One region of the Paenibacillus sp. J22P165 genome, then DNA from elsewhere that is predicted to be linked to it. Evidence: a T-box and tRNA genes for the amino acid it is inferred to sense, from the RefSeq annotation. Region 1 holds a T-box; the other holds one or more tRNA genes.
What was found. A T-box is a leader RNA that pairs with one kind of tRNA and senses whether it is charged. The one in region 1 lies ahead of ileS (isoleucine--tRNA ligase), so its partner is inferred to be a tRNA-Ile.
Positions count from the first base shown of each region.

Region 1 (15,829 bases):
GCTCCATTTATCTAAACGCAGGTTTCATTTGCTTGAGCTATTTGAGAAACTTGTTAGCGAATCGAATTCGCCAAAAGGCTATTTTCGTTTTCACCAAACTCTGTTACTCGGGGAAATCCTACGCTCAATCGCCAATGACTTCCTAGAGCAAAGCCACCATGACACCACCTTTCCAGTGTCCTATATTACTTATCGCAAACTAGTTAACCAATTGAATAATTACTTTGATAAAGATATAAATAGAGGAAATTTAGAAACGAGCTTGGACCGAAAATATGAGTATTTATGCCAAGTATTCAAGAAGTATTCCGGAACCACAATTGTCCATTATGTACATCAATTACAAGTGCAAAGAGCCAAGCATTTGCTGCTTAGCTCTGACAAGACGATCGGAGAAATTGGGGAAGAAGTAGGGATTCAAGACAGTTTTTATTTCAGTCGGATATTCAAAAAGTTTGAGGGGATATCTCCGCAGCATTTCCGAAATCAGTCGCAGCTACCCAACACTTAAAACTTCTTCATTATATTCATCTGCAGGGGTTTAGCGTTCTTGCGTAACCCTATCCGTCAGACTCTGTTTTTCGAAAATGAATCCAATGTAATCACAGTCTGCCCGGATACAGGCGAACAGCAAGCCTCACTTGTTGATTCAACTGGGGCACAGCAGAGTGATATGTCACGTGATTCACCAGCACTTTCAAATACCGAGTCTTCTTTCGTATAAAATATTTCCCACGCATTTCCGTCTGGGTCATAAACCCAGACTTTATCCTGAACGGCATAGCAGCAGGTCGTGTTCATCTCATCAATTAAAAGGAGCCCAGCATGGCGGAGACGCTCACCAATTGCCAGCACCTCTCCGGTGTCATTCACCTGGAACCCCATATGATTAAGCACGCCATTTTTCTCGAATGGACGAACGTTTATTGAAAAGTGAAGTGCTGGGTCTACAAGCTCGAATTTAGCGTAATTGTCTTTCACCTTGGTTGGCTCTTCTCCAAAAAAGGCTTTATAAAAATCGAGTGATTTTTCGAGGTTGCTACAGTTTACCGCTACGTGCATTCTTTTTATCAAATTCATTTACCTTCTTTCACAAACCGCTCCATGCGGTTTTTAATGGAATCTCTGACCTCTCGAAATGTAGCCATGATTTCATCTTCTGTACCGTTTGCTTTTGCTGGATCATCAAATCCCCAGTGCCATCGCTCCGCTTTATCATTGTGTACGACCGGACAATTATCGTTAGCATGACCGCAAAGTGTGATGATGTAATCTGCTTGCTGTAAGATCTCTGGATCGATTACATCAGAAGTGTGATGGGAAATGTCGACACCAGCCTCTTTCATTACAGTCACAGCGCGGGGGTTAAGCCCGTGTGCTTCCAAGCCAGCACTTTTGACATCATATTTATCACTACCTAATGCTTTTAAAAATCCATCTGCCATTTGGCTTCTGCAAGAATTTCCTGTACAAAGAAAGTACACAAGTTTCTTATCCATTTTCTGTATCTCCTTCTTCATGTAAAAGTTTGTATGTTAGTGATGCTACTATAGCTCCAAGGACTGTTGCCACTACATATAACCATAAATGCTGCGTGACACCGGAAACGATTGCTGGTCCAAACGACCGTGCTGGGTTCATTGAGGCACCGCTTATAGGACCTGCGAACATTGCCATGAGTCCAACTGTACCGCCGATTGCAATCCCGGCAAAGCTTTTAACGGCTTTACCGTGTACAGCAGATCCTAAAATGACCATCATTAGGACAAACGTTAAAATAAACTCAAGAAAAAATGATTGACTCTCGGTTGAAAGCGGAAGCGTGGCTCCTAAATTCGCAACATTCCCAAATAGCAAAAGCAGGGTGTAACTGGCCGCAGCCGCTGCAGCAAACTGTATGACGATATAGTATAGGCCGTCTCTTAGAGTCATATCGCCCCTCACGCAAAAACCGATGGTAACCGCGGGATTAAAATGAGCACCGGAAATATGCCCGAACGAATAGATAAGAGCCATAACAACAAGTCCGAAGGTGAGGGCGACCCCCACATGCGTGATACTCTTGGTGATGTCGTCAATTACCATCGCTCCTGGGCCAGCAAAGACCAAAAAATAAGTGCCAATAAATTCAGCAATTAACCTCTTCTTCATTGTTTCTCCCTGAGTATTAATCAAATAAAATTGATTTATAAACCAAAAAAAAAAAAAAAAATTTAGCAACAATCACTGCCGTCATTCCGAGCAGGTTTAAAAATACAACACAATTGCTCAGAAAGGATTCGACTTACTTCAGTTTGATTGATTTCGTAGTAACTCCAAGTACCGCGTGTCTCCTTTGTAATCATCCCCGCATCCAACAAAATTTTCAAATGATAAGATAGTTTAGATTGAGGCATATCTACAATTTCAGTAAGATCACACACACAGGTGTTACCACGCTGAGTAAGTTCATACATGATTTGTAATCGCTTCTCATCGGCAAGAGCTTTGAATTTTGATTCATACTCTTTTAAGGATAGAATTGGCTCATTCACTGATGTAATCGGTATTTCTTTAATCATTGTCTACACCTTCTTTAGCATTAATAGTACGATTAATCAATTTTTTTTGATTTAATTTCATAATATCAATTTACCATCTTTTTCATAAGAGGTCAATCACTTAATCAAAAAATATTGATTTACCCTGAGCCCACGTGTGGTTCTGTTCAACCTGTGCACAAATGCCCATTCCCTAGCATATGGTGAAAACAATGTATGATCCGATCACTCGGAGGAGTAACGTCCGAACTTTAATTTCAAAGGAGATAATCATATGTGGAATAGCTTCCCATCATATCCCGATAACAGACGAGGGATTTCAAACATTTTACAATGTATGAATAAATGGGTGACCATTCAGTTAGATGATGGGACCAATTTGCAAGTAAACGTAACCTCTGCCGATTTCAACTATGCAAGAGGATTTTTAACCCGCCAATCCTATCATTCATTCGTTTGCAACGGGACTACCATTCAAAATTCACTACAGGCAGAGGCTTGCAAGGGTCAATGGGGCCAGCTTGTTCTTCCCAATCATATTTCACTCTCGTTTTATTTGACTCATTATAATGATCAAATGATCGGGGGTAGCTTCCAATCGACTCAGCTTCTCGGACTATCCAACCGTGTCATTTCAGTTCAATGTTGAATAAACGTATAATCCCCTTCGCCAAGTGTTAAATGTCCTTCTTTAAATAATAATGAGTATGTCCACCAACATTTTCTAAAGTTCCAAACACTTCAAAACCTTGTTTTTTGTAAAAATCTAATGCCTGAAAACTCAAAGTATCTAACTTGATAAAATCACACGAGTTTGCTTCAGCCAATTTTTCAGCTTCTGCTAGTAGTTTCTTTCCATAACCTAATTTTCGCAATTCATCTTCTACAAAAAGATACTTTATCTCGAGAAAATTCATAAATATTTCCCCAATAAGCCCACCATAAGTTTTATTGTCAGCACTTTTTAAAAACAGATTAACTACTTGGTACTTGCCCTTCAAGTCATCAGGGAAATGCCTCATATTAAATTCAATCAATCTGTTTACTATATAGGACTTGTCATCATTATTCGGTTCATTTGATATATAGATTTCCATAAGATTCACTCCTGTTCACGAGATTAAGATATCATACATTAATTTAACAGGCTGCCCAGTATTAATCCAGGCAGCCCACCTAATTATTTTACTTTACACTACTCAATCAGCAAACCGAATTGATATTCCCCGAACGAAGCTTCTTCCATGTCGGTTTCGTTTGCATATCTAACACGGGATAGTAACACATTTTCCTTCAAAACATGCTCAAAACGCATTAACGCTGCTTTCAGCTTCTCTTCCACATCGAGAACGAGATTAACATGTTTTTCGATAGGGAGTCCTAGCTTTTTACGATAGTCTTGAACGGTACGGATGACTTCTCTTACGATACCTTCCTGTTCCAGTTCTTCGGTCATTGTCGTATTTAACGCGACTGTCATTTGGTAACCGGTTGCTGATGCAAAGCCATCATTCGCTAGTTTTTCCACAAGCAAATCTTCAAGCTGGATATGCAGCTTTTCACCATCGATCGTAACATCCAGGTGGCCATTGTCCAAGGCCTCTTTTGTTTGTTCAGCGGAAAGCTGCTTCAAATGATTTTGGACAGGCGCAACGAATTTACCGTACTTTTTACCTGCAGACTTCAAATTTAATTTGAAATTGTAGTGTACGAAGCCCACATCACTTTGTACAACTCGGATTTCTTTGACGTTGATCTCATCTTTAATGATATCTTCGAATTGACTCAAATTACCGTCACCATCAAATGAGATGAGCAACTCGGACAGTGGCATCCGGGTCTTGATTCCTGTTTCATTCCGGATATTGCGAGCCAATTCTACGATTCGTCGCACAGCTTCCATATCATTTTCAAGTGATACATCACGTACAGTCTCGTTCATTGTTGGATAATCGGTGAGATGAACACTTTCCATCCCTCCCAAATTAGCATACAAATCATCTGCGATGAGCGGTGCATACGGTGCTATCATTCGTGCAAGCGACACTAGAACGTCACTTAACGTTTGGTACGCTGCTAATTTATCAGCAGTTAATCCACTCCCCCAAAAACGATCCCGCGAACGCCTTATATACCAGTTGCTTAGTTCATCTACAAAAGACTCCATTTGCTTCGCTGGATTTAAGAAATCGTAGACCTCCAACCCTTTTACAACATGCTGCAAGGTGCTATTCAATCTCGACAGTATCCAACGGTCCAATACATGCGTACTAACCTGCCGCGGATGCTCTTCGGGTTTATATCCATCAATCGTCGCATACAACGCATAGAAAGCATGTGTGTTATTGATCGTATCGATGACCTTGGATTTTGCTTCAGCCACGATTTGTTTGGAGAAACGTTTGCTATTCCATGGTGCGCTATCAGATAACAATGCCCACCGGAAGGCATCAGCGCCATATTCGTTAATGATTTCCCAAGGATCAATACCATTGCCCTTGCTTTTGGACATTTTTTGACCATTTACATCGAGGACATGACCTGTTGATAAAACAGCCTTATAGGGAGCTTTCCCATTATATAGGGTGGAGACGGCCAGTAAGCTGAAAAACCAACCCCTCGTTTGATCGATCCCCTCACAGATCATATCAGCAGGATACTGTTCCTGGAATTGCTCTGTGTGTTCAAAAGGCTGATGATACTGGGCAAATGGCATGGACCCGCTATCGAACCAGACGTCAATCACCTCTGAAGTTCTTTCCATAACACCACCACATGAGCACCGTAGCTTTACTTTATCCACATAGGGTTTATGCAACTCAAGACTTTCCTCGATTGGATCGATTGACCGCTCACGAAGATCCTTATGGCTGTCTGGTGCATATTCCACTGAACAGTCTTGGCATACCCATACATTGAGAGGAGTCCCCCAATAGCGATTCCGACTGATATTCCAATCAACGAGATCTTCCAGAAATTTACCAAATCGACCTTCACGAAGATGCGAAGGATACCAGGTGACTTTACTATTGTTCTCGATCAACTGTTCTTTGATGGCGGTCGTTTTGATGAACCAACTCTCCGTCGCGTAATAGAGAAGCGGTGATTTACAGCGCCAGCAGAATGGATAGCTATGCTCATAACGTTCTTTCGAAAACAATAAATGACGCTCAGACAAGTTTTTAACAATATCGATGTCGCACTCTTTCACAAACCGTCCTGCAAAATCAGTGATCTGATCGGTATAACGACCGGCTGCGTTTACGACATTCACGAAATCCAATTCGTGCTGGCGAACAGTACGATAGTCATCTTCTCCATGAGCTGGAGCAATATGCACGATGCCAGTACCGCTGGTGTCGCTAACATAGTCTGCATCTACAACGATATGTCCTTTATTGACACTTAAATAGCTAAATGGAGCAACATAGCTAGTGCCTACAAATTCAGAACCTTTATGCGTGGAAAGGATTTCATAGTTCTCTTTCATGACCTTTTCAACTAGATTGCTGGCTACAATATAAACTTCACTGTTCTGTTTTACTTTGACGTAATTCAGATCTTTATTGACAGCCAAAGCAACGTTCGCAGGCAGCGTCCACGGGGTTGTCGTCCATGCCAGAAAATGTTCCTGACCATTGCTACTTGTGAATTTCACGGTGGCACTCAGATCTTTAACATCTTCATAACCTTGCGCAACTTCGTGAGAGCTAAGCGTTGTCTGGCAATCAGGACAATACGGGCTGACGCGATGCCCTTTATACAGCAGCCCTTTTCGATGAATGGTGGATAAAATATGCCATACACTCTCGATATAATCATTGGTCAGTGTAACATACGGGTTCTCCATATCCGTCCAGTAGCCGATCGCTTCGGTCATTTCACGCCACTGTTTCTCATATTCAAAAACACTACTTTTGCACTTCTCCACAAATTCGGCGACTCCGTACGTCTCGATTTCCTGTTTCCCGGAGATACCTAATCTTTTTTCCACACCTAGCTCGACAGGAAGACCGTGTGTATCCCAACCCGCTTTACGAACGACGCGGTAACCAGACATCGTTTTGTAACGGCCGATAAAGTCTTTGATGACACGACCAAGCACATGCCCAATATGAGGCTCCCCATTCGCAGTTGGTGGACCTTCGTAGAAGACAAAATTCGGTTTATTCTCCCGGTTTTCAATCGATTTGCGAAATGTATCGTTTTGTTTCCACTGATCAAGAACACGAAGCTCACGGGTCCTTGCCATCTCTTTCACATCCACTTTTCTCATACTTCTCATCCTCTCTCTAGTTACAACTTGAAGTTCATTCATTGATGGGACCGTGGAAAAACGCAAAAAAATCCCGCCCCATAAGGGACGAGATTTCATCTCGCGATACCACCCTAGTTCCGTAATGATCATGAAACCATGATCTTACGACACCTCTCACTACGTACCATCATACGCGTCCATTGTAACGGCTGGATCCCGGGTCAGCTTACTGAACAACTTCAGCTTTCCTTCTCGGAGAGGATTTTCGGCTAAGTCTTGAACGTTGGCTTTCAGCATGTGCCAACTCTCTGTGGAACAAGGGGATTAGCTTACTCTTTCTCGTCAATGAATTTTATTCGAACATTCAGTTAATTCATTCTTGCATCAAAATTAATAAATGTCAACATCAGTTAGCCTTACTAAAATACGAATCCACCAACAAATGCTCCGAATCATGCTTGCTACTAAGCGGCGTATAATACAGATAAACCTGAGTTACAGGCCCTTTGTTGAAATGAACGGTCCCCTGCCAAGCAGTCCTAAACCGACTTTCTGAATCAGGAGGTTGGTTCGTTTCATATGGGTAGGATTGACTTGTATTTTCGATCGGGTAAACATTCCCGTTTTGATCTTTTACGATATAGTTATGATAGCCTGCACTTTCTGAGGGCCAATACCGAACTATGAACGATTTGAAATCTTGGTTAGCCACATTAAATACTAACTTCTGATTTTCTTGCAACCCTTTTCCTGGATTATCTGACCTAAGCCAAAACATTTTATCATAATAGTTGTAAACCACCAGAGGGTTCTCTACTTTGACTAGAAAGTTAAGAATGGAATTAGGAACACTTGATGTTGGCAGCTTCGAGAATTCCGTGTCACTACTGGAAGGTTCATTCGATTTCGGTGGAACAGCTGGTGTAGGTTGCGCGTTTGGATTGGTACCAGGTTGGTATGAGGAAGAATCTTTATATGGTATACCGGCGGTGGAAGAAGTACGCTTAGTATCGATGACAATCGTATTTGTTTCGGATTCCCAGTCGATACTCATTCCAGTTGCATTTGCCAGAGCCCTTACTGGGAGATAGGAGGATCCGTCATAAATAATAGGAGCTAAAACTTTCCCATCAGGATCTTTAGGTACCCATGCAGCTTTGTCTACACTAAATTTGATATCCCGGTTAATATAGGCCTGAATGCTCTCAATCGAAGCTCCTGCATAGATACCAGTGGCGAAGGTAAGCATGGCACCTCCAATAATCGCCATAGAAACAATCATTTTTTTCACTTTGTTACCCCCTATTTACTTACATAATATTCCACGAGAAATATTCGACATGATTCGCGATAATCCTTGTGGTTCACGCGATACTTGTACTATGGCACAGTTGTGCTTGCTCCTGCCGCGAACCCTAGCGCTTGTCATTTGATTAGTCTTGTTTGTATTTCTCTTTCATCATACTCGAGCCGATTCCCCCGACAACCATGAGTATCAGTGAACCGAAGTTCCAGAAGAATGACCCTCCATACAAGGTAATCTCCAGTGTTGTTACTTTATTAAGAAAGAGGACAACGAGTTTGAGTACTAACAACACAAGGCCAATTACAACGAAAACATCAAATAGAAACTTTATTTTCGGATAAGCCAATTGCTTGCTTTCTTTGATCACCTTTTTTGTCAACTCCTCGTCACTCCTTAGTAACTCATCGATAGTTAACCCAAACAGATCGCTAATTTTAATAATGATTTCAATGCTTGGGTAGTTTTGACCATTCTCCCATTTCGAAACCGACTGCGCAACCCCACGTTGCGAACGATTATATTAACATTTTCAATTGAGATAATTAAAAAAGGCTAACCAGATATTTGCTGATTAACCATCATAAATTATTGTATCATGATCGTTAAAACCTTCCTCATCTTCCGTAAATGATGCTTGACATAATGACAACGATCCTTTACATTTTGTAATATATAAGTTGCATTTTTGAACTCCATTTCCATGCTATATAGAGAGGCGGCTGTCTCGTGAAGAACCGCGTAAAAGAATTGCGTGCCCGCTTCGATTGGACGCAGGAGGATTTAGCCAAACGAACCGGCATCACCCGCCAGACGGTCGGAATGATCGAGAAGAGCGATTACTCGCCTTCCACCTTGCTGGCCTTGAAAATAGCTCGAGTGTTCAAGGTGTCGGTTGAAGATGTGTTCTACCTGGAAGCACATGAGGAGCCTGAAGGAGGGATCATGGAATGAAGCTGGAACGATTGCTCCGTTCTCCGCTATTAGGCGCGGTTATTTTTCTTCTCGTCGGTGTCGCTATGCTGGTCCTTCATTACCGGGAAGTTTCACCGGAGTGGCTGCGTTATACGATGACCACCTGTACTGTCAGTTTGGTTGTAATTTGGACGGCACTGGTTCTCTTTCATAACAATCGTTACCCAAAGCGCCGCATTCGACTCGCGACTTTCATCCCGCCGGAGTTTCGCGAGGAAGATGAAGGCCAGCAATGGATCAATTACAAGGTTACCCGGCGGGTGTATATGCTGTACTACACGGCAATTCCACTGCTGATCGGGCTGATCGTGTTGATACCAGACGGCAAGGCTGCGGCGATTGGGGGATTAAGTCTTTTAGGAGCTCTTCAGCAGATTTTGTATTGGAAAGGGCTACGAGATTGGGAGCGTAGTTGACCCATTGTTGCCAACTAGATAGGAGGAGGAAGTAAATGAATATTGAGGAGTATTTACAAGAATGGTCTTACTTGGCCGTATTCGTCTTATCAGCCTTGCCTTGGGTCGAATCGTCCGCGATTGTGGTAGTGGCCATTGCATTTGGGTTGAACTCAGTACTCTCCACGATTCTGGCATTTGCCGGTAACTGGATGACCGTTCTGCTCGTCGTGTTCTTGTTCGACCGCTGGCAGCGATGGAAAGAACGGAAGCGTGCCGCCAGTGGAGAGGATCATGTTACGTCTCAGGATAGCAAAAAAAGCAAACGCGCCAATAGTCTTTTCGTCAAATACGGGCTGCCCGGTCTGTCCATTATTGGCCCCCTCCTCATCGGGACGGAGGTCGCCGCCGCCTTCGGCATGCTTTTTAAAGCCCCGCGCCGCAGAGTTCTGATCTGGATGACCGTCAGCCTGGCTTTCTGGACGGTGTTATTCGCGGTCGGCGCGCATTTTGGACTTACTTTTATGACCTAATAAATTCAGAAAAGGCAGCCCATCATTATGCAGGCTGCCGCTTCTTTGTATTTATTTAACGTTACCTGGGTTGTTGCTTTTTAATGTTCTAATAATGAAGGATGAAAAATCATTCGGCTTACGACCTAATATCCAAGTTAAAACATTAGAATTACCGATAGATCCATGTTCATTGTAATGTTGAAACATCTTTAATGTTGTATTTATTTGATAGTCTCCTGATCCACGCTTTTTTAATTGTGCTGCGAACATTTCGTCTTGAGGCGTTTCAACTTTGATTTCATGGCCAAAATGCTGTTCCATTGTTGCTGTCATATCAGACAATGATAAATTTTGAGGCCCAGAAAGTTCATATGAAGCCCATGTATGTCCCGGATGAGTAAGAATGATTGCAGCTGCCTCGGCTAAGTCTTCTAAGTCAATCATGCATATGCGAGTTTCTTGAGTCGTAAAATACTTTTGTTGAAAGATACCTTTTTCACTAAGTATCTTCCAAGACTCGAGTATATTCTGCATAAATACACCTGGCTGAATAATCGTATATGGGATATCTGAATTCACTAGGAGCTCTTCCACCATGAGTTTTTTCTGATGATGCGGCATTTCTTGAATGACGGGATGTATGACGGAATGGAACACAAAATGTTCAACTTCAGCCAAGCGAGCTGCTTGTATGATTACTTGTCCGATTTGAACTTCATCGGGATTCATAGCTGAACAAATGTGGTATACAGCCCTAATTCCGACTAATGCCTCATTTACAGCCTTTTGATCCAGCATATCTCCTGTAACGACTTCCATCTCACCTAATGATTTAATATCCTCGATTTGTTCAGTTCTTCGAACAAAAGCTCTTATCCGCTCTCCTTTAGAAAGCAAAGCTTTAATTACTGCACGACCAGTTTTCCCGTTTGCTCCAGTTATAAGGATCATTTTTATTTCTCCTTTTACAGTGATGTGCTTTTATAAAATACCGGTATGACCAAGCTCGTCTTCTAGTTATAGCTTTAACATGATCGAGATCGTTTAATCTGAACTGGTTTCCCAGACTGGATACCGTCAATAGGCTTCCGGTACCCTTCCCGGAATTAATAATGCCATCATACTGGATCTCTTTTATTTATTCCAACGCATTTCATGTTATATACTTATTGATTAGAAGGAATGAATGGGGTTCGAATTTAAAGAAAACAGGGAGCAACTGTCACGGCAGTTTGCTCCCTGTTATTGTGCTATCGTGTCCCGTTAGCTCAGTCAAGTTTTTCGATATCGACCCTTACAATCGTTTTCCATGTTTCGGGTAGATGACACAGCATAGCTGGTGTCAGATAAATTTCTCTTCGGTTGCCTTTGATTCGATACCCTTGCTCTTCAATATGATTTTCAATTTCTTGTAGAGTTGACTGTGTATCACGATAATGTCCAACATGAAGTTTTTGAGCACATATAGTTAACTCTTCTCCTACAAACTTGGTCCTAGGAACTGTTTGTCCACGTAAATTCTTCTCGACATTTGCTCTTGCCTCTTCGTAAATTTCCGAAGAAATACAATCTGGAACTTGCATCATATGAGTAATGTTATATTTATCATCATCACTTTTACTACGCCAAATAATCTCCGGGGGCATTAACTTAAACTTATATCCCATTGATTTCTTTGTTATTTGCTTCAACTGGTTCACTACTTTCCATACAATCCACTGTTCATCTAATGGTTCTGGGCGTCCAGCCCAGTTCATATGGAAAGCTGTTCTCATTTCTTGGGATACATATTGCATCTTAGGAACACTCAAAATTTGTACTGGTCCTGGTTTCACAGAGTAAACATGAGGATAAATCTTACGATTATCATGAGTGATAAGTTGAGCAGTTTCCAATTTGATAACCTCCAAATAAGGGGCTCGTATTTACTGTCATTACAAAGCATTCACAATGTTTATTTAAGGCATTTCCATTCGAGAATTCTGCCCGTGATCGCAGCATAGCTGCTGATTACTCACGCGGCAACCTTAAATAAGTTCGTAAGTTCTCTTCAGCTATTTTTCTTTCCTGAACCGAAACCTATTTCGTACCCATCTAAATCTCGAACAGAGAAATCTTTCCATGAACCCCAGTCTTGTTCGATTACTTTTGGTTCGGAGACAATAATTGCCCCATTCGTTTTTAGTTCAAGAAATAGAGTATCAAGTTCGTCATGAGAGTTTACGTAAGCATATGTATTCCATGTTCCTTTATTAGGTTTAACATCTTCCATGCTTTTTGCTTGAATTAATTTAAAGCCTAAACCGAAATTATCCCGAGTTGCCCAGTGTTCGTTAACATCACATCCTAAGGCATCTTGGTAATACTTCATGGACTTTTCTAAATTTGAAACTAACAACACAGTAAGAGAATTTTCAATTTTCGCTTTGACTATTTCCGCCACTACTTAACCACTCCCCCCTATTGGAAAATATACCCATATAAAATATAGCGAATATATGTTCGAATGTAAAGAATGATTTTACCAAGAATCATTGGAGAAATCTGCCCGTTAACGTAATGAAGCCGCCAATCGTAACGGCAGCTTCTCTACTTATGTTTGGATCTGTTCAGGCGTTAAACTTGGTACACGAAGCAGCTGCCGCGGCAAACTGATCCCTGTTTATTGTGCTAACGTGCCCCGTTAGACTTCAACATCCATCTTTTTTTGTATCTCAATAAATTCATCTTTCGTTAAACCAAACAAAATGCTATCTAAATATTGCCCATTTGTGTATATGACTTTTCGCCGAACACCCTCTTGGATACATCCTAGATTCTTCATCATTTTAATAGATGCATCGTTTCCTTCAAGTACATGATCATTGAATTTATTAAGCCTTCGTTCGAAGAAAGCATACTTCAGAAGTATTTTAACAGCTCTTGTACCATACCCCTTACCTCGGTGGTTCATGTCGATTTGAATACCTATACTAAATGTGCCGTTTTTTTCGTCGATGCTGTTTAAATTAATACCCCCAACATTTTCTCTATTAGAATTTTCAATAGTAAACATAAGCCGACCTGAAGAGAAATCAGCGTATGTTTCAGAGAATTTTTTTGCTTCTGCAATCGTAGGTGGTAATTCAACAGCACACTCTAAAAAACGCCGTGCAAGAGAATCGAAACGGTTTATGTAGTGACTCTCCCAATCTTCAGGCTCGATTGCACGCAATTTTATTTCTTCATCCTGCCAAAAATAGTGTCTGAAATCAATTTCCCTCATATCTAACCTCCCCCTTTATATAACCTCATCAAATACTCGTCAAGACCGATTACGTGTAACATCGAGGCACATCCGTAGCAGAGGTCCACCGTTTGAGTTGGCGACACCGATGACGACAAACCCCACCGATTCATAAAACGCCTTCGCGTGTTTGGTAGACACCTCTATTCGCAAATTGCGACGTGTAATGTCAGCGATTAGCGTGCGGGCAACGCCTTGTCTCTTATAGTCAGGATCAGTGAACAGATCCTCGAGTTCGAGGAAGTCGTCGACCGGACGTGCCGATGCGAAGCCGACGACCCGCCCGTCAACAACAGCAACTTTCGCGAATGGCAGCATCGCGACGTCCCACACAAGCCACTCGGGATGAGCGGCGACTAGCTGGTGATCGGCTTTATTTGTCAGCGAAGCTCGGCGATAGACGTCACGTATTGTGTCGACGTCGCCCGTGGCCGCGCTCCGAATGACGAGGTCAGACGATATGAGTCGTGAGGTCGGCACCCCATCGTCAAACTGAGTAATCCACTCTCCTTCTCGCTTGAGGTTTTCGATCCTCTCTCGGATCAAATCAGCGATTTGACTCTCACCCTCTCCATTAACTAATGCTTTCTCTAATGCTTTAATCTCGATTAAAATGATAAATCGCTTAAGCTCAGCCACTTTCATAGTGAACGCTCCTCATCCGACGGTTAAACCGCCACAATATACTTGATGTATATTATCACTATGCAGGTTTAGTCTATCGAGCTGGCGGTCTCGGATCGCTCATTAAAAAGAACCGCCCGCACAGGCGAATCTTATATTACCGTTCAACGTGTATTCCCTAAGAATGTTTGCGATAGTTTAATCATTAATTATTTCTATCTTTTTGGCACTTGCCTGTGCTGGAAAAGATTCATTAATTCCACCATTAACCCAATATCTTACTTTTTGTCCTACTGAAAGTTGTGAGGTCGAAGTTTTTAGCCAAATAGCGTTTCCTGAATAACTCCCTGATATATCTCGCCAATTTTTACCCAAATCGGTGTCTTTTATATTATCCAGCACTAATACTCCGCTATCAGTTACTTCAAAGATATATCCTTGCCCAGTAGGCTCCGCACTTAATTTCCCTTGACATCCCAATAAAGTAAATACGACCGTTGCTATCATCACAATCTTTAAATATTTCAAATCTCAAGTCACCTCCATAACCTAAACATATGCGGTCCTGTTTATTTTCTAGAGTTAAATAAATTCGTCCGTTAGCTGGGTAAAGGACTGCCACATAGCAGTCCTTAACTGTTTAACTCGTTCACCGTTAATGGTCTATCAAGCGCTTTTGTTAACATTAAAGGTAGTACTCATCAATTATTTCTACTACTTCGATCTTTCCGTTAATTAATAACTCAGGAAGTTCGTTTTTCACATTGCCCTTCCAATATTCTCTGGCTTGTTCGATTTTCCGAGAGAAAGGAATTCCATCTTCTTTTGGTAAAAGATTCCCATCCCCCTCAAAGATATTCCCAATAACCCGAAGTTTTACTATCTGCAAAACTTTTCGGTGGTACGAATCAAACAGTTCTTTCCATCGCAAAGCATCTTCATAACTTTTCGCAGCGTATAAGCAAGACAATCGTGAGGGATATTCAGGATATTCTTGAAGTCTAATCATTTCAACAATCACTTCTCTAATAGCTCGGATTGTTTGACCTACATATCTAATAGCTACATCTGCATTTTCTTTATCCATCTTCAAGCCGTCATTTGTATGATGATCATGCAAAATTTGAATAAAGTCCTCACCCTTTAAATTCACCTGTTCCTTCTCAAAAAAGAAGTGATATAATGTGTTTTTTTGGTTTTTGTCAAAGCATATGATCTGACCAAGATCCATTTTTTTCCTAGTGACAATGTGATAAACATACAATTCGCTTTCTTGCATGGACTGCCCCCATTCCCGTTCTCCTTTTGCGATCAAACCATTTTAATACTCTTCGCATCACTTCTTGAGTTTCATGTGGGAATCTCGAGATATCCCCGATAAAGCTGACTTTAATACTATTTTTTATTAATTCTTGAACTGTTGTATCTTGTAGAAATTCGACCACTAGGCTAATAATATAGTCCACTTCATCCTTTGGTCTTTTCCAGTTTCAGTAGAAAAAGCGTATAAGATAAGAGATTCAATTCCATTTTCACGGCATATTCTTATTGTTTCTCGCATAGCCTGCATGCCTGCATAATGTCCAGCAGTTCGGGGTAACCCTCTCCTTTTTGCCCAACGACCGTTTCCATCCATCATAATTGCTATATGTTTTGGTAAATGGCTATTCCAGTTAATTTGCTTTTTCATGTTGGTTTTGGACTTACTCGTAAAAGAGAGCCACTTCATAGAAATCACTCCCTAAAAAGAAACATAATTCCCTTAATATTCCATATGTGAACTCAATTTTCCTGCCAACCAGCGGGAGGAAGGGCCGCAATGCGGCAGCCTGTTAAGCACCGTTAAAATTCCAAAGACAAAAAAAAGGTTACCCTATGCCGTATTCGGCTTAGGGTAACCTTTTTTTGTAACCTCGTTGAGTTTTCGCTTACA
Region 1 covers NZ_JCAUAP010000005.1:373,232-389,060, forward strand. The annotation lists gene AC58QM_RS14345 (helix-turn-helix domain-containing protein) at 1-511, shown strand, start outside; gene AC58QM_RS14350 (ArsI/CadI family heavy metal resistance metalloenzyme) at 568-1,071, opposite strand; gene arsC (arsenate reductase (thioredoxin)) at 1,077-1,499, opposite strand; gene AC58QM_RS14360 (MIP/aquaporin family protein) at 1,492-2,151, opposite strand; gene AC58QM_RS14365 (ArsR/SmtB family transcription factor) at 2,214-2,561, opposite strand; gene AC58QM_RS14370 (hypothetical protein) at 2,815-3,189, shown strand; gene AC58QM_RS14375 (GNAT family N-acetyltransferase) at 3,218-3,637, opposite strand; gene ileS (isoleucine--tRNA ligase) at 3,736-6,816, opposite strand; T-box leader at 6,897-7,153, opposite strand; gene AC58QM_RS14385 (stalk domain-containing protein) at 7,205-8,080, opposite strand; partial or broken gene AC58QM_RS14390 (helix-turn-helix domain-containing protein) at 8,232-8,597, opposite strand; gene AC58QM_RS14395 (helix-turn-helix transcriptional regulator) at 8,831-9,055, shown strand; gene AC58QM_RS14400 (hypothetical protein) at 9,052-9,492, shown strand; gene AC58QM_RS14405 (small multi-drug export protein) at 9,528-10,004, shown strand; gene AC58QM_RS14410 (SDR family oxidoreductase) at 10,056-10,937, opposite strand; gene AC58QM_RS14415 (hypothetical protein) at 11,255-11,881, opposite strand; gene AC58QM_RS14420 (VOC family protein) at 12,037-12,429, opposite strand; gene AC58QM_RS14425 (GNAT family N-acetyltransferase) at 12,670-13,251, opposite strand; gene AC58QM_RS14430 (GNAT family N-acetyltransferase) at 13,291-13,917, opposite strand; gene AC58QM_RS14435 (YobA family protein) at 14,095-14,424, opposite strand; gene AC58QM_RS14440 (DUF2441 domain-containing protein) at 14,582-15,175, opposite strand; partial or broken gene uppS (polyprenyl diphosphate synthase) at 15,135-15,625, opposite strand.

Region 2 (15,829 bases), on a different contig from region 1:
AAAATGTGCCGACGTCCAAGAGTGAGAGCATTGAAGTGATGTTAACGGAAATTGATGATAAGGATGAAGTTATTATCCAAAGGGGGAAACAGGAGTGAGTAGCGTGAGTACATATACAACTAGACATTTCTTGGGACTGAAAGGCGTAAGTGCAGAGGAGATCACAAGCATTCTTGATCGTGCAGCCTATTGGGAACAAAGCCCTAACAAAGTAAATAACCAATTCAATGGGAAATTCGTATCTAACTTATTTTTTGAAAATAGTACAAGAACCCGGTTCTCCTTCGAGCTAGCGCAAAAGCGCTTAGGTGCAGATGTGCTGAACTTCTCGTCAGCTGAATCCAGTGTGCAAAAAGGCGAGTCCATCTACGATACAGTTCGCACGCTTGAATCCATGGGGATTGACGCAGGTGTGATTCGACTAAAGCCTAATGGCGTGCTGCAAGAGCTCGCTGAGAAAATCAAAATCCCGCTCATCAACGCAGGGGATGGCAACAACGAGCATCCAACGCAAGCGCTGCTTGATTTCTATACGATGCGCAAGCAGTTCGGCGCTATCAAAGGTTTGACTGTCTCCATTATCGGAGACATCCTGCACAGCCGAGTAGCACGCTCGAACCTATGGGGTCTCATCGCGCTAGGAGCGAAAGTTCAATTCTGTGCTCCTGCTAGTATGCAAGCTCCTGAGTTGGCACAATTCGCACCTTATGTATCTTTCGAAGAGGCATTGAAAGCTGATGTCGTAATGATGCTTCGTGTGCAGTTAGAGCGCCATGACACAGGATTGTTGAACTCAGCCGAAGAATACCGCGCACAATATGGATTAACTGTAGAACGTGCAAGCCGCATGGCACCACATGCGATTATCATGCATCCTGCACCTGTTAATCGCAACGTTGAATTGGATGATGAGCTTGTTGAACATGAGAAGTCTAAAATCTTCACCCAAATCGCTCACGGTGTGCCGATTCGCATGGCTGTCATCGAACGAGCATTATCATAAAACCTGAGGAGGATTTTCACAGCATGGGAATTTGGATTCTGAACGGACTTACCGTTGATGTTAATAATGTAGAGACGAAGAAACACATTTTAGTAGAGAATGATAAAATCGCACAGGTTATAGATGCTACGAACGGCGAGACACTACAAACAGACCATCATGAAGTCATTGATGCTGGAGGTAAGCTTGTATCACCGGGATTCGTTGATATGCACGTACATTTGAGAGAGCCTGGCTTTGAACATAAAGAAAACATTGCTACGGGTACTCGTTCTGCTGCAAGAGGTGGTTTTACAACAATCGCTTGTATGCCGAATACACGCCCGGTTATTGATACGGTAGACACCGTTAACTACATATTGGATAAAGCGGCTACAGAAGGTGTCGTTCGTGTCATTCCTTACGGAACGATCACGAAAAACGAGCTGGGCCGTGAATTAACTGACTTCGCAGCATTGAAAGAAGCAGGCGTTATCGGTTATACCGATGATGGCGTAGGCGTTCAAAGCGCGCAAATGATGAAAGATGCGATGGCACTAGCTGCATCACTCGGCATGCCGATTATCGCACATTGCGAAGATGACACGTTGGTTGTAGGAGCTCCGGTGAACGAAGGGACTTTCGCGACAAAGCATGGTCTGAAAGGTATCCCGAATGAATCCGAAGCGATTCATGTTGGCCGCGACGTACTTCTTGCGGAAGCAACTGGGGTACACTACCACGTTTGTCACGTCAGCACAGAGCAATCCGTTCGCTTGATCCGTCACGCCAAACAGTTCGGCATTAAAGTTACTGCTGAAGTGTGCCCGCATCATCTGCTTCTCTCTGAAGAAGACATCCCGGGGATGGACGCAAACTGGAAGATGAACCCGCCACTTCGTACACCACGTGACGTACAGGCTGTTATTGAAGCGCTAGAAGATGGCACCATCGACATTATCGTGACAGATCATGCGCCGCATACCGAAGAAGAGAAGGCGAAAGGCATGTTGTTGGCGCCATTCGGAATCCTCGGTTTCGAAACAGCATTCTCCTTGCTTTATACAAAATTCGTGCTTACAGGCAAATGGACACTTGGGTTCCTTGTAGATCGTATGACGAAAAAGCCAGCTGATGTATTCGGACTTCCGTACGGGACTTTGGAAGTGGGCAGCGCGGCTGACATTACGATCGTTGATTTGGATACAACACGCGCGGTTGTGAAGGAAGAAATCGTTTCTCGCAGTAAGAACACCCCGTTCATCGGTTGGGAGCTGCAAGGTTGGCCGGTTGTCACGATTGCTTCGGGTAAAGTTGTTTACTCCTAAGTTCAAGAAATAGCCTTAAATTTAAAGCCCAAATCATGAGAAGCATCTATACGATGAATGAAAAATCGTGTATATTTATACAAGAAGATTTATGTTTATGCAAGTCCGTGACATGTAGTATCGTAAACATGACATCTGCGGTTCGTGAGAACCGCCTGACAATAGCGAAGGAGTTGAAAGAACATGCAGGCAAGATTGTTGCTGGAAGACGGCACTCTTTTTACAGGAAAATCGTTCGGTAGTGAAGGTGAATCCGTCGGCGAGGTTGTATTCAATACAGGGATGACAGGTTATCAAGAGGTACTTTCGGATCCTTCATACTGTGGACAAATCGTCACGATGACTTATCCACTACAAGGGAACTACGGTGTCATTCGTGATGACTTCGAGTCCGTACGTCCATTCATCCACGGTTTCGTTGTACGTGAGCATGAAGAGATTCCAAGTAACTGGAGAGCGCAATACACACTAGGCAGCCTGTTGAAAGAATACGGCATCGTTGGTATCAGCGGCATCGATACGCGTATGTTGACTCGCAAAATCCGTCACTATGGCGTAATGAAAAGTATCATTACAACTTCCAATAAATCCGTAGAAGAATTGATGGCTACACTTAAAAATACACCGCTTATGACGGATCAAGTTTCCCGTGTTTCAACGAAAAGCGTGTTCGGTGCACCTGGCCACAAAGAGCGCATTGTCCTTGTTGACTTCGGCGCAAAAAGCGGTATTATCCGCGATCTAAGCAAGCGCGATTGTGATGTTGTGGTTGTTCCTCAAAACGCAACAGCTGAACAAATTCGTCGCTTAGCTCCAGACGGCGTATTGCTTTCCAACGGCCCTGGGGATCCGAAAGATGTTCCTCATGCAGTTGAAATGATTAAAGGCTTGCTTGGCGACATTCCACTATTCGGAATTTGCTTAGGACACCAATTGTTCGCACTCGCTTGCGGCGCTGATACAGATAAATTGAAATTCGGTCACCGCGGCGGTAACCACCCGGTTAAAGATTTGATCTCCGGACGTTGCTACATTACATCGCAAAACCATGGCTACACGGTGAAGGAAGATTCCGTTCAAGGAACTAACCTTGAAGTGACGCACATTAACAATAACGATCGCACGATCGAAGGCTTACGCCATAAGCAATACCCAGCATTCTCGGTTCAATATCACCCAGAGGCAGCACCTGGACCATTCGACTCCAGCTACTTGTTCGATGATTTCATCTCGCTGATTCGTCAGCACAAACTAGATAACCCACAGCAGCCGCGCCAAGCGCAAATGCTTGCTCAGTGGAATGCTTCCACGGCATCGACATCTGTGAAGGAGGAACTGCAAAATGCCTAAAAATAATACACTCAAAAAGATTCTCGTTATCGGTTCCGGACCGATCGTTATTGGTCAAGCGGCGGAGTTCGACTACGCGGGAACACAAGCTTGCCAAGCGTTGAAAGAAGAAGGCATGGAAGTTATCTTGATCAACAGCAACCCAGCTACGATCATGACAGATACGAACATGGCTGACAAAGTATACATCGAACCCATTACGCTTGAGTTTGTGACGCAAATCATTCGTCAAGAACGTCCAGACGGATTGCTTCCTACCCTTGGTGGTCAAACGGGTCTGAACATGGCTGTTGAGCTTGCACGTGCAGGCGTACTAGAGAGCGAGAACGTTAAACTACTAGGTACACAGCTGACAGCGATTGAGAAAGCGGAAGATCGTGATCTTTTCAGAGACTTGATGAGAGAACTAGAGCAACCGGTACCAGATAGTGTTATCGTAACGACAGTAGCACAAGCGGTTGATTTTGCTAATGAAATCGGCTTCCCAATCATTATTCGTCCTGCTTACACACTAGGTGGTACAGGCGGCGGTATCTGTAACACAATGGAAGAGCTAGTGGAAATCGTTGCTTCCGGTATTCGTTACAGCCCAATCGGTCAGTGTCTCGTAGAGCGCAGTATCGCGGGTATGAAAGAAGTCGAGTATGAAGTTATGCGTGATGCGAACGATAACTGTATCGTTGTGTGTAACATGGAGAACTTTGACCCAGTTGGCGTACATACAGGCGATAGCATCGTTGTAGCACCTAGCCAAACGTTGTCAGACCGTGAGTACCAAATGCTGCGTTCCGCGTCCTTGAAAATCATTCGTGCCTTGAACATCGAAGGCGGTTGTAACGTACAGTACGCGCTTGATCCGCACAGCTTCCAATATTACGTAATCGAAGTTAACCCGCGTGTTAGCCGTTCATCCGCGCTTGCTTCCAAAGCAACAGGATATCCGATTGCGAAAATGGCTGCGAAAATTGCGATTGGCTACACGCTTGATGAGCTTGTCAATCCAGTAACAGGTCAAACGTATGCTTGTTTCGAGCCTGCGCTAGATTACATCGTATCCAAAATCCCACGCTGGCCGTTTGATAAATTCACTGCGGCTAACCGTAAACTAGGTACACAAATGAAAGCGACTGGCGAAGTGATGGCGATTGGCCGTACGTTCGAAGAGTCCATTCAAAAAGCTGTTCGTTCCCTTGAAATCGGTGTTCACCGCCTGTTCTTGAAAGAAACGGACTTACTGGATACAGCAACATTAGAGCTTCGTCTTCAAAAACCAGATGATGAGCGTCTGTTCTTACTAGCAGAAGCGTTCCGCAGAGGTTATACTGTGGAGCAACTGCAAAATTTGACGAAAATTGACTGGTGGTTCCTAAACAAATTAAGTGGACTTATTGCCTATGAAACTGAAATTGCAGCGAAAGAGTTGACAGCTGAGCTTATTTTCGAAATTAAGCGTAAAGGCTTCACAGACCGTGCTGTAGCAGAAATTCGTACATTGGCAGGTTGCACGACCTATACGAAAGAAGCCGATGTAAGAACATTCCGTTTGCAAAACAACATTAAACCTGTTTACAAAATGGTTGATACTTGCGCAGCTGAGTTCGAAGCTTCAACACCTTACTACTACTCAACTTACGAGCAAGAAGATGAAGTGACTGAAACGACGAAACAGAAAGTTGTTGTTCTAGGATCGGGTCCAATTCGTATCGGTCAAGGGATCGAGTTCGATTACTCCACCGTTCACGCGGTATGGGCGATCCAAGCTGCTGGCTATGAAGCGGTTATTATCAACAACAATCCAGAGACAGTATCCACGGACTTCAATACATCGGATCGCTTGTACTTCGAGCCATTGTTCTTCGAAGATGTTATGAACGTAATCGAGCGTGAGCAACCGATCGGTGTTATCGTTCAGTTCGGTGGACAAACAGCAATCAACTTGGCTGCACCACTACACAAAGCTGGCGTTCGCATCCTTGGTTCTGACCTTGAAAGTATCGATACAGCGGAAGATCGTAAGAAATTCGAAGCTTTGCTTAGCAAAATTTCGGTTGCACAACCTCCAGGCGGTACAGTAACTTCTGTTGATCAAGCGGTAGGTACAGCAGCGAAATTCGGTTATCCGGTTATCGTTCGTCCTTCTTACGTACTTGGTGGACGTGCTATGGAAATCGTCTACTCGGATGAAGAGCTTTTGAGCTACATGGAGTATGCGGTGAAAATTAACCCAGAACATCCGGTTCTAATTGACCGCTACATGCTTGGTAAAGAGGTAGAGGTTGACGCGATTTGCGATAGAGAAACGGTTCTAATCCCAGGGATCATGGAACACGTGGAACGCGCAGGGGTTCACTCTGGTGACTCCATTGCGGTATATCCACCACAATCCATCTCGGATGAGATTAAGCAACAAATCATTGATATCACGACGAAAATCGGTCTTGAGCTGAATGTCGTTGGTCTTGTGAACATCCAGTTCGTTATTCATAACGATCAAGTGTATGTGATCGAGGTTAACCCACGTTCATCCAGAACAGTACCTTTCTTGAGCAAAGTGACGAACATCCCGATGGCGAACGTGGCAACACGCGTAATCATGGGTCAATCGCTTGCTGATATGGGTTACCAAAGTGGTCTATGGCCAGAAGATAAATACGTTTCTGTCAAAGTTCCTGTATTCTCCTTCGCGAAGCTGCGCCGTGTAGATACAACACTCGGACCTGAAATGAAATCAACTGGTGAAGTGATGGGCCGTGATGTTAACTTTGCAAAAGCGCTATACAAAGGTCTAATCGGCGCTGGTATGAAGATCCCTGCTGCAGGTTCCGTCGTGGTAACCGTAGCGGATAAAGATAAAGATGAAGCGATTGAAATCTTGAAAGGCTTCTACCGCCTGGGCTACAAAATTATCGCAACAGGTGGAACTGCTGAGGCGATTGCTCAAGCTGGCCTTCCAGTTACAACCGTCAACAAACTTAGTGAAGGTTCACCAAACATTCTTGACCTCATCCGCAGCGGTGATGCTCAGTTCGTGGTGAATACGTTGACTAAGGGCAAAACGCCTGAGCGTGACGGCTTCCGTATTCGTCGTGAAGCAGTAGAGAACGGTGTTGTGTGTATGACATCCCTTGATACTGTAAGAGCGCTAGTGAATATGCTTGAAGCCATTAACTTCTCCTCACGTGCAATGCCAATACATGTCTAAAGGACGGTGCCAAAGATGAGTACGTTAACTTGCAACGATGTTACCGGACGCATTATGGTCGCCTTGGACTACGCGAACGCGGAAAGTGCTGAAGGGCTGCTTAAGCAGCTCGAAGGCATTCCGTGTTATGTAAAGGTAGGAATGCAGCTGTTTTATGCTGCAGGTCCTACCTTTGTCGCGAGTCTGAAGGATCGCGGCTATAAGGTGTTCCTCGACGTGAAGATGCATGACATTCCGAACACGGTCAAGGGCGGCGCGGAGAGCGTGACGCGCCTTGGGGTTGATGTGTTCAATGTGCATGCAGCCGGAGGCAAGTACATGATGGAAGCCGCCTTGGAGGGTGTCGACAAGGGGCTGGCTGTTGGGGCAACACGCCCGATCGTGATCGGCGTGACGCAATTGACCAGCACCTCGCAGCAGGTGCTGAATGACGAGATCGGCCTTGCCGGTACAACCGAGCAGGCCGTCATTCGGTATGCCCGCTTGGCGCAAGCCGCGGGACTGCAAGGGGTCGTCGCGTCACCGCTTGAGGTGACGGCGATTAAGGCGGCGTGCGGTGACGGCTTCGTCACCGTGACGCCAGGCATCCGCCCGGCGGGAGCGGACGTGGGCGACCAGTCGCGCATCATGACGCCGGCTGAGGCGTTCGCGCAGGGGACGGACTACGTCGTGATCGGGCGTCCGATCACAGGCGCAGCGGACCCGAGAGCAGCGATTGAAGCGATTATCGCTTCCGTCGTGTAGTAGTGAAGTGGAAGCTAGTTGAATTGAACATCGAAAGGAACGGTGAGGTATGAGTAAGCTCGAAACCATCGCGCAGCATATTGCAGCGTCGTTATTAGATATTGAAGCGGTAGCGCTTCGTCCGCAACAACCTTTTACATGGACATCTGGCTTGAAATCACCGATTTATTGTGATAACCGTTTGACGATGTCCCACCCAGCGATTCGCGAAGCGATTGCTGATGGCTTCGTCGCGTTGATCAAAGAGAAGTTTCCAGAGACTGAAGTTGTTGCAGGAACAGCTACGGCTGGTATCCCTCACGCCGCTTGGGTAGCTCAAAAGCTAGGCCTTCCGATGATCTACATTCGCGATAAAGCGAAAGGGCATGGCAAAGAGAACTTGATCGAAGGTTCTGTGAAACCAGGTCAAAAAGTCATCGTCATCGAAGATCTGATTTCTACAGGCGGAAGCTCGTTGAAAGCAGCAGTTGCGGTAAAAGATGCAGGAGCTGAGGCACTCGGTGTCCTTGCGATTTTCTCCTATCAGCTGGATAAAGCGACAGATGCTTTCGCGGCAGCAGATATGCCACTTCAGACGCTTTCCAACTATTCGACTTTGCTTGAGGTTGCTTTGGAAAAAGGAGCCATCCAGCAATCCGATATGGAGCTTTTGCGTTCGTGGCGAGTTAATCCATCTGCTTACGGTGCTTAATTAGGCAGATCTGTGACGCGAATTGACGAAGTGTACGGATTCACCTATACTAGAAGAGTCTTAAACCAGACGACAAGATCTTGCCGAAACCAAGTTAAGTTACCGTTCCAGCGGCGCCGCACTTGGGGCTAATCTGGCAACTTGCGTTTATACATTAGAAGAAGCTCTACCTTTTCGCAAAGGAGAGCTTCTTTTTTTACGTTTATTTCGACAGTTGTGATTTCGTAAGCAATTGGAGGAATGTGTGCAGGGGTTGTGACATCCATTTTTTCGGATGAAGAATGACCTGTAAGTCCACAGAAAGCTGTGTATGGGAGAAAGGGAGCTGTACGAGTGTGCCGCTAGCCAGCTCACTCGCAACGGTGATATGGGGTAATAGCGCGAGCCCTAAGCCGCTCATGACACAGTGTTTGATTGTTTCGATATTGCCTAACTCAAAGCCGATCTGTAAAGCGACGGCGTTGTCCTTCAGCAACCGTTCGAACCTCCCACGATAGATACAACCATTTTCAGTAACGATAAATTCGGTATGACCAAGATCCGCAAGTTCGATCTGCGGTTGTTTCGCCAAAGGGTGATCCAGAGGCGCTATAATTACGAGTTGTTCTTCTCGGATGCGTGTACACGCGAGTGCAGGGTCTGCAGGATATTGATCCAATAGAAGTCCAATATCATAGTCTCCTTCTTTTACCTTGGTGAGGATAGAGGATTCACTGTCAGGGAATAGCTGGATATTCAGTCCAGGGTAGAGTTGTTTAAGCTCATGTAAAAAAGGAGGCAAATAATACGCAGCTAACGAGTTAATCGTCCCGATCGTCAAAGTTCCACTGACTTGATTGGCTATCATTTCTTTGGATTGATCATAAAGCTCCAGCATTTGTTGGGTTAGCACAAGTAAGCTTTCACCAGGAGGCGTAAGGCGCAACTGTCGGCCATACCTTTCGAATAAAGGGACACCATATTCACGTTCTAGCTTTTGAATTTGCATCGTTATGCTTGATTGCGCATAGCCCAATTCCTCTGCAGCACGTGTAAAGCTTTTCCTGCGGGCAACTTCCCGAAAGGTGCGGAAATAGGTCAGATCCATGATTGGCCTCACTTTATTATCAATATTTTTGATGAGTTCTATCATTTATTATAGCTAACTGTGATGGTAAGTTCCATGCTAAAGTAAATGTACAAACAAACGATGCAGGGAGATGGTTATTTTGCTAAAAGAAAAAAAACTACAGGGGATTTACGTACCCATCGTTACCCCCTTTGATGAAGAATTTGAAGTGGATGCCGCATCCTTTTATAATCAAGCGTATAACTTGTTTCAAGATGAAATAGATGGGTTGGTAGTCAACGGGACAACAGGAGAATCACCGACCATTTCGCAAGACGAGTTGGGTGTTCTATTTGCTACCGCACAAGCCGCTCGTGATGCCGCTCATGCTGATGTGCCTATCGTCGTAGGAACAGGAACGAACGATACACGTTCAACGGTTCGAAAAACAGAGGAAGCAGGCAAACTAGGTGCGGAAGCCGTATTAGTTGTGGTTCCATATTATAACAAGCCAAGTCAGCAGGGGATTATTGAACATTTTCGCCGGGTAGCGGAGGTTGGTGTACCTGTGATTTTGTATGAAGTGCCGCATCGCACAGGTGTGACACTTGAGCTTGATACCGTGCGTTCTATCCTGGATATCAATGGTGTCATTGGGATGAAGGATAGCACACCGAACATTGGGCTTGTCACGGAGTTGACTAGACTAGGGTCAAAACCAGTTCTGTGCGGCGAAGACACCTTGCTATATGCTGCGCTACAAGCTGGTGCCAAGGGTGTAATGAGTGCGTCAGCGAATGTGGAGACAGAGAAGTTTGTATCTTTTATCCGCAGCTTTGTGGAGGGGGCACATGCCCAGAGCCATCGGGAATTTGCGGAGTTGTTACCGCTGATTCGTCTTCTCTTTCAAGAGCCGAATCCAGCTCCGATCAAATGGTTGCTTCAACAACAAGGCGTCATCGCGTCTGGCGCGTTACGGTTACCCCTTTTGCCTGTGACAGAGGGTTTACAAGCGAAATTAGCAGCTTACTTATAACGTAGGGGGCATCACAAGAGATGAATCGAACTAGAGTGTTTACGGGCTCGCCTTGGGAACCTGTGGTCGGCTATTGCCGGGCCATTCGTGTAGGTGAACGAATTGAAGTAGCGGGCACAACGGCGATGAAGGATGGCGAGGTAGTTGGTGTAGGCAACCCCTATGAGCAAGCTCGATTCATTCTTCAAACGATTGAACAGGCGTTGCAGGAGTTAGGTGGTCAGCTTTCCGATGTGGTGCGTACCCGGATGTTCGTAACGGATATTTCGTTATGGGAAGAGTTCGGCAAGGCGCATGGGGAATATTTCCGCGAAGTGCAGCCAGTGGCCACGATGGTTGAAGTGAAGGCGCTGATTGACCCACAATTGTTGATTGAGATCGAGGTAGAGGCGATTGTGACGAAAGGATAGATGGATTTCCTCCATTTAATTTCGCTGAATTCATGTGTTTGAATTGAATAGATGGAAAATGTACAGGTAATTTCGATTGATTTGAGTAAATTCCTCGTTTTCGACTAGATTAGCTGTAGAAAATCCATTTATTTCAAATCATGAAGAAGAAAAGCTCGTATTAGCTGTAGTTTTTACATCAAAATGGAAACAGAACTCTGGATTAGAGCAAGTTTTCCCTGAGGATCAGCAAATAAGCGCCACAACTCCCCATCACCGAAATGTTTTTCGCATTTCGCAGGTAGGGAGGAGTAGCGCTTCTTATCATAAACGCTCCCGTCCCCGAAGGACGGTGTAGGCGTTTATTTATTTTGTTTACGAGTATCGTTTAACCTACGCGCTTACCGAGAATAATCAGATCCCGCTCAACGCCATCTAACTCAGCGACGCCAGGCAAATGCGCCCAATTGGTGAAGCCGAATTTGCGGAAAAGCTGGAGGCTTGGCTCATTGTGCCCGAAAATAAAACCAAGCAAGGATTTGAGCCCAAGTCTTGGACTAGCTTCAAGCGCATGCTCCATCAAGTAACGACCAATACCTTGACCACGAGAGGCTTCGTCTACGTAAATGCTTACTTCCGCTGTTGCGTTATAGGCGGGACGCCCATAGAAGGACTGAAAACTCAGCCAGCCACAGATGCCTTTCTCATTTTCAAGTACCCATAGTGGGCGGAAGTCAGCAGAGTGTTCATGAAACCAGTGCTCACGTGAAGCTGTTGTAACAGGCTCTGTATCTGCAGTAACCATGCGTCCCGCAATCGTTGAATTGTAGATACGTACGATTTCTTCTAAATCATCTAATTGTGCATCACGCAAATGTAATTGCTTCCCCATAGAGTTACTCCTTTGCCCCTGGCTTTGTTGGCGTTAGTTAGATTCTGTTGTAGTTGCAGCCAAACCAGCAAGCTTCAACCAGTAACGACTAATCGTCTCTGTCCCATTGTCCCAATTCATGAGATGGAAATGCTCATTCGGCGCATGCAGATTTTCCCCTGGCAACCCGAAGCCCATAAGCACCACAGGTGCATCTAATACACGTCCTAACACTTCAACAATCGGAATCGACCCTCCACTACGTGTATACACTGGCCATTCACCGAACGTCTCTTGATAAGCTTCCGCTGCGGCTACCATTACTGGCTCATCAATAGGTGTAATGAAAGGATTTCCTCGCAATTGGCGATCTAATGTAATGGTCACACCTGGAAGCGTTTGGGCATGAATATGAGATTCGACCAAATCCATGATTTCCTCTGGAACCTGTGCAGCGACTAAGCGACAGGCAATTTTAGCTGTTGCACGATTAGGGATGATGGGTTTAATTCCCTCGCCCTGAAAGCCGCCGCTCACGGATGTGATTTCAAGCGTAGGTCGGGAGGTCGTTTGTTCGTAAAAGGAGAAGCCTTGCTCCCCATAGAGTTCTGTAACGCTCAAATTCGACTTAACCTTGTTCTCATCAGGCTCAACCAGCTTGAACGCTTCACGTTCTTTATCCGAAAGTTCAATGACTCGGTCATAAAAACCTTCTACAGCCACACGGCCATTCTCGTCATGAAAAGAACTGAGAAGCTTGGACATAGCATGAATCGGGTTTTGTACCGCACCGCCGAAAAGGCCGGAATGTAAATCACTGTTGGCACCATCCATCGTGATTTCGAATCCCGCTAAGCCGCGAAGTCCATACATCAGGGCTGGTTTGCCAGGGCCGTGCATTTGTGTGTCCGAAAGTACAATGGAGTCAGCTTGCAATTTGGCGGCATGTTCTTCTACAAATGCAGGAAGATTCTTACTCGCAATTTCCTCTTCACCTTCGATGCAGAATTTCACGTTAACCGGAAGTGAGCCATGTGTTTGTAAGAAGGCTTCAACAACTTTTACATAGAGGAGAAGTTGGCCTTTGTCGTCTGTACTGCCACGACCGAACAATTTATTATCACGGATAATCGGTTCAAAAGGAGGTGTTTCCCACAGCTCTAATGGCTCAGCGGGTTGTACATCATAATGCCCATAGATTAAAACCGTCGGTTTGCCTGGGGCATGCAACCAATCTGCATAAACGACAGGGTGACCTTTTGTCGGCATAATTTCAATATTTTCAAGGCCTGCTTTTTTCAAGGAGTCAGCGGTCCATTCCGCGCAACGGACGATATCTGGTTGGTGCTGGGCAACTGCACTAATGCTTGGAATACGCAAAAACGCCAAGAGTTGATCTATATGTTCGTCCCTATGCGTTTGTAGGTAGCTTTTGATTGTTTCGATCATGGGTGTCTTCTCCTTTTTCTAATGCCAAATAGTCTACATCACTTAACTTCCCCAAAAACAAGGAAATTCCTGCTATTCCAGCAAACCGTCACATTTTATTTATCAACTGGTCAAATAAGTTGGCTTTTCGTTCTTCAAGATCATGTCTAAACATTGAATGCTAATAAGAGAACCTTTTTATGGATAAGCTAAATGTAACGAACTGACTACAATGGAGTGATGAAGATGAACTGGATCTATTGGGCAAAATTATACGATTCGAAGTTTCAAGCAGGTTGTTTAGCGAAACGAATGGAAGAAGATTGGTGGATTTATGGGTACGAATGCCCGCAAGAAGTAGAGGTGTATAAGTCGAAAAAAGGACGCTTTGGCGTCAGATACAATACCTAAATGAATTTGAATATGCATAAAATTAACGCTTGACTAAGTCTGCGCCGTTAGTGTATATTTATTTTTGTCGCTGTTGAGCGGCATACATGACGCGGGGTGGAGCAGCTCGGTAGCTCGTCGGGCTCATAACCCGAAGGCCGCAGGTTCAAATCCTGCCCCCGCAACCAAATTTCATTAGGGCCTATAGCTCAGTTGGTTAGAGCGGTCGGCTCATAACCGATTGGTCGGGGGTTCGAGTCCCTCTGGGCCCATAGTACGGAAACCCTTGGTAGATAAGGGTTTTTATTTATTTAAAAACATAACAAGCCTCTCGTTTTCATCATGCTGTTGATGGGAATGAGGGGCTTGTTTCTTTTTGTGCATACGAGTGTACACACGGCGTTACTCCTTATTGCTTCAACTTTTTTACCGTAGTTACCCAGATTCTAACCCCTGTAACCCATAAGGTCACTGCAGACCCGAAACCGATAAAAGTAGACATCACAACAATAGATACGCTGCCGATCGTGGCGTCGAGGGGGAGGAAGAAAGAAATAATGCCTAATATACAAAGAACCGTACCTGTACCATAATAAAAATTTTCATGAAACAAACGTGCTAAAGGAAAGAAATGAATACCTACAATCATAGCCATGATGGGGAAAAAGAGTTCAAAATGATTGAGCTTGCTGCAGATTACACTTGCTAGAAAGATCGCAAGACCTTCCAACCCAAATATCAAACCGAATTTCCGATTAACTCGTTTCCAGTCTTCTTTTTCCTTCGGCGTTACAGTATGATTTATGCTACGAGATTTAACAAATAGTGAAATGGCTCCACTCAATAAGATGACTGTCACCATAGCGGAGAGAACAAGTGGCCATGGAGCTCCAAATTGATGGGAGCCAACAATACCTATGGAAGCCCATAGTGCTCCAAAAATAGTCATGAACATTACGCCATTTGCAGCCCCCAAAACAGCAGCTTTAGGCAACTTCACCAAATTACTCATCCAGAATCAGTCTCCTACCATTTTAAATTTGGCAGCTACGCCATTTCATAAAAAGAGTTAATACTTTGTTAATAATCCATTTAGATGGATTCAATAAGCGTATAATAAAATAACTAGTAAGGAAACGTTTCCCGCAAATTATTTTTATAAAGGAGAAAAGAGATGAAACTTAGCAAAAAATCAGTTACTGTTCTTTCATTCACGATTGGAGCTTGTCTGTTTGTTTCTACAGCATTCGCTGATGCGTTGCTTGGATCCGGATATGACCGTTTGAAGGATTCAGTGAAAAATACGGCTTCTGTGATGGAAAAGGGTCTTAATAACTACACGGTTGAGACGATGTATACGTTGAAAGATAATGATCAAATTTTACTGCAATCCTCAAATTTCCAGAAGATGGATACGGCTAACCAAGTCAAAGAGAATAAAGAGGTAACGAAAAACGCTAAAGGTGAAACGACCTCCAGATATACGTATTCCGACAAGAAGCAAACGATAGACAAAAACGAATTGGACAATACATATTATGTATTTGATCATTCGGGAGAAATGAACCAAAACCGTAGAGGACCTGCCGATTTCGATAACCCTTTTAATCAAAAAGGTGCAAGTGAGGTAGAGAAAATCGTCGATGCCGTAGTTGGCTCCTTGAAAGATTATGTACAAGTTGAAGAAGGAGCAGACGGCGGTAAAGTGTTTTCCGGAAGTTTGTCCGAGGCACAAGTACCGGCACTCGTGAATGCAGTATCCTCCTTCGGTATTAAACAGATGCTGGATAATGAAAGAGATTTACCAGCTATAGAGAGCGATATTTTCGTGAAAAAGGTTATAGGTACGGCAAATGAAAGTAAGGATGGCTATCTAGAAAATCTAACGGGTGAGATCACGCTGTCAGGTAAAGATAAAAATGGGGTTCAGCATGACTTAAACCTCAATGTTATGCTAAAGCTGTCTGAGATTGGCAGTACGAAGATTAACAAGCCTGATCTTAGCACGGCTAAAGTTGAGAAGGTTAGTCAGAATAGTGGGTTCAGCACTAAATATGTGGGAACCTATCAAAACGATATTATTATGGACAAAAACGGTAAATTCACGAAGATTGGTGAGAGAACAGTTAAAATCACAAGCGTAGAAGGCGATAAAATTTCAGGATCGTATTCCGAAACTGTCATTCCTGGTTTTGAGAGCGAGTATCCAAACAAGGATGCATTTAATTTTGAATACAACCTAGCGACGTCTCCTATGTTTACTTACACGGATTCAAAAGGTGAACAGAAACAAGGAATGGTACATCCTAACCAGCCAGGTAAGATTTATTTTGATATGAATCTTGCAATTAGAGATAAAAATGATTACAA
Region 2 covers NZ_JCAUAP010000007.1:492,387-508,215, reverse strand. The annotation lists gene pyrR (bifunctional pyr operon transcriptional regulator/uracil phosphoribosyltransferase PyrR) at 1-98, shown strand, start outside; gene AC58QM_RS19875 (aspartate carbamoyltransferase catalytic subunit) at 104-1,003, shown strand; gene pyrC (dihydroorotase) at 1,027-2,310, shown strand; gene carA (glutamine-hydrolyzing carbamoyl-phosphate synthase small subunit) at 2,494-3,660, shown strand; gene carB (carbamoyl-phosphate synthase large subunit) at 3,653-6,862, shown strand; gene pyrF (orotidine-5'-phosphate decarboxylase) at 6,878-7,606, shown strand; gene pyrE (orotate phosphoribosyltransferase) at 7,656-8,297, shown strand; gene AC58QM_RS19845 (LysR family transcriptional regulator) at 8,500-9,384, opposite strand; gene dapA (4-hydroxy-tetrahydrodipicolinate synthase) at 9,497-10,381, shown strand; gene AC58QM_RS19835 (RidA family protein) at 10,402-10,791, shown strand; gene AC58QM_RS19830 (GNAT family N-acetyltransferase) at 11,159-11,662, opposite strand; gene AC58QM_RS19825 (dipeptidase) at 11,696-13,090, opposite strand; gene AC58QM_RS19820 (hypothetical protein) at 13,316-13,480, shown strand; tRNA gene AC58QM_RS19815 (tRNA-Met) at 13,571-13,647, shown strand; tRNA gene AC58QM_RS19810 (tRNA-Ile) at 13,658-13,731, shown strand; gene AC58QM_RS19805 (hypothetical protein) at 13,869-14,471, opposite strand; gene AC58QM_RS19800 (hypothetical protein) at 14,634-15,829, shown strand, end outside.
Region 2: it has a tRNA-Ile gene. The T-box ahead of ileS (isoleucine--tRNA ligase) is inferred to sense a tRNA for this amino acid. The anticodon was not compared.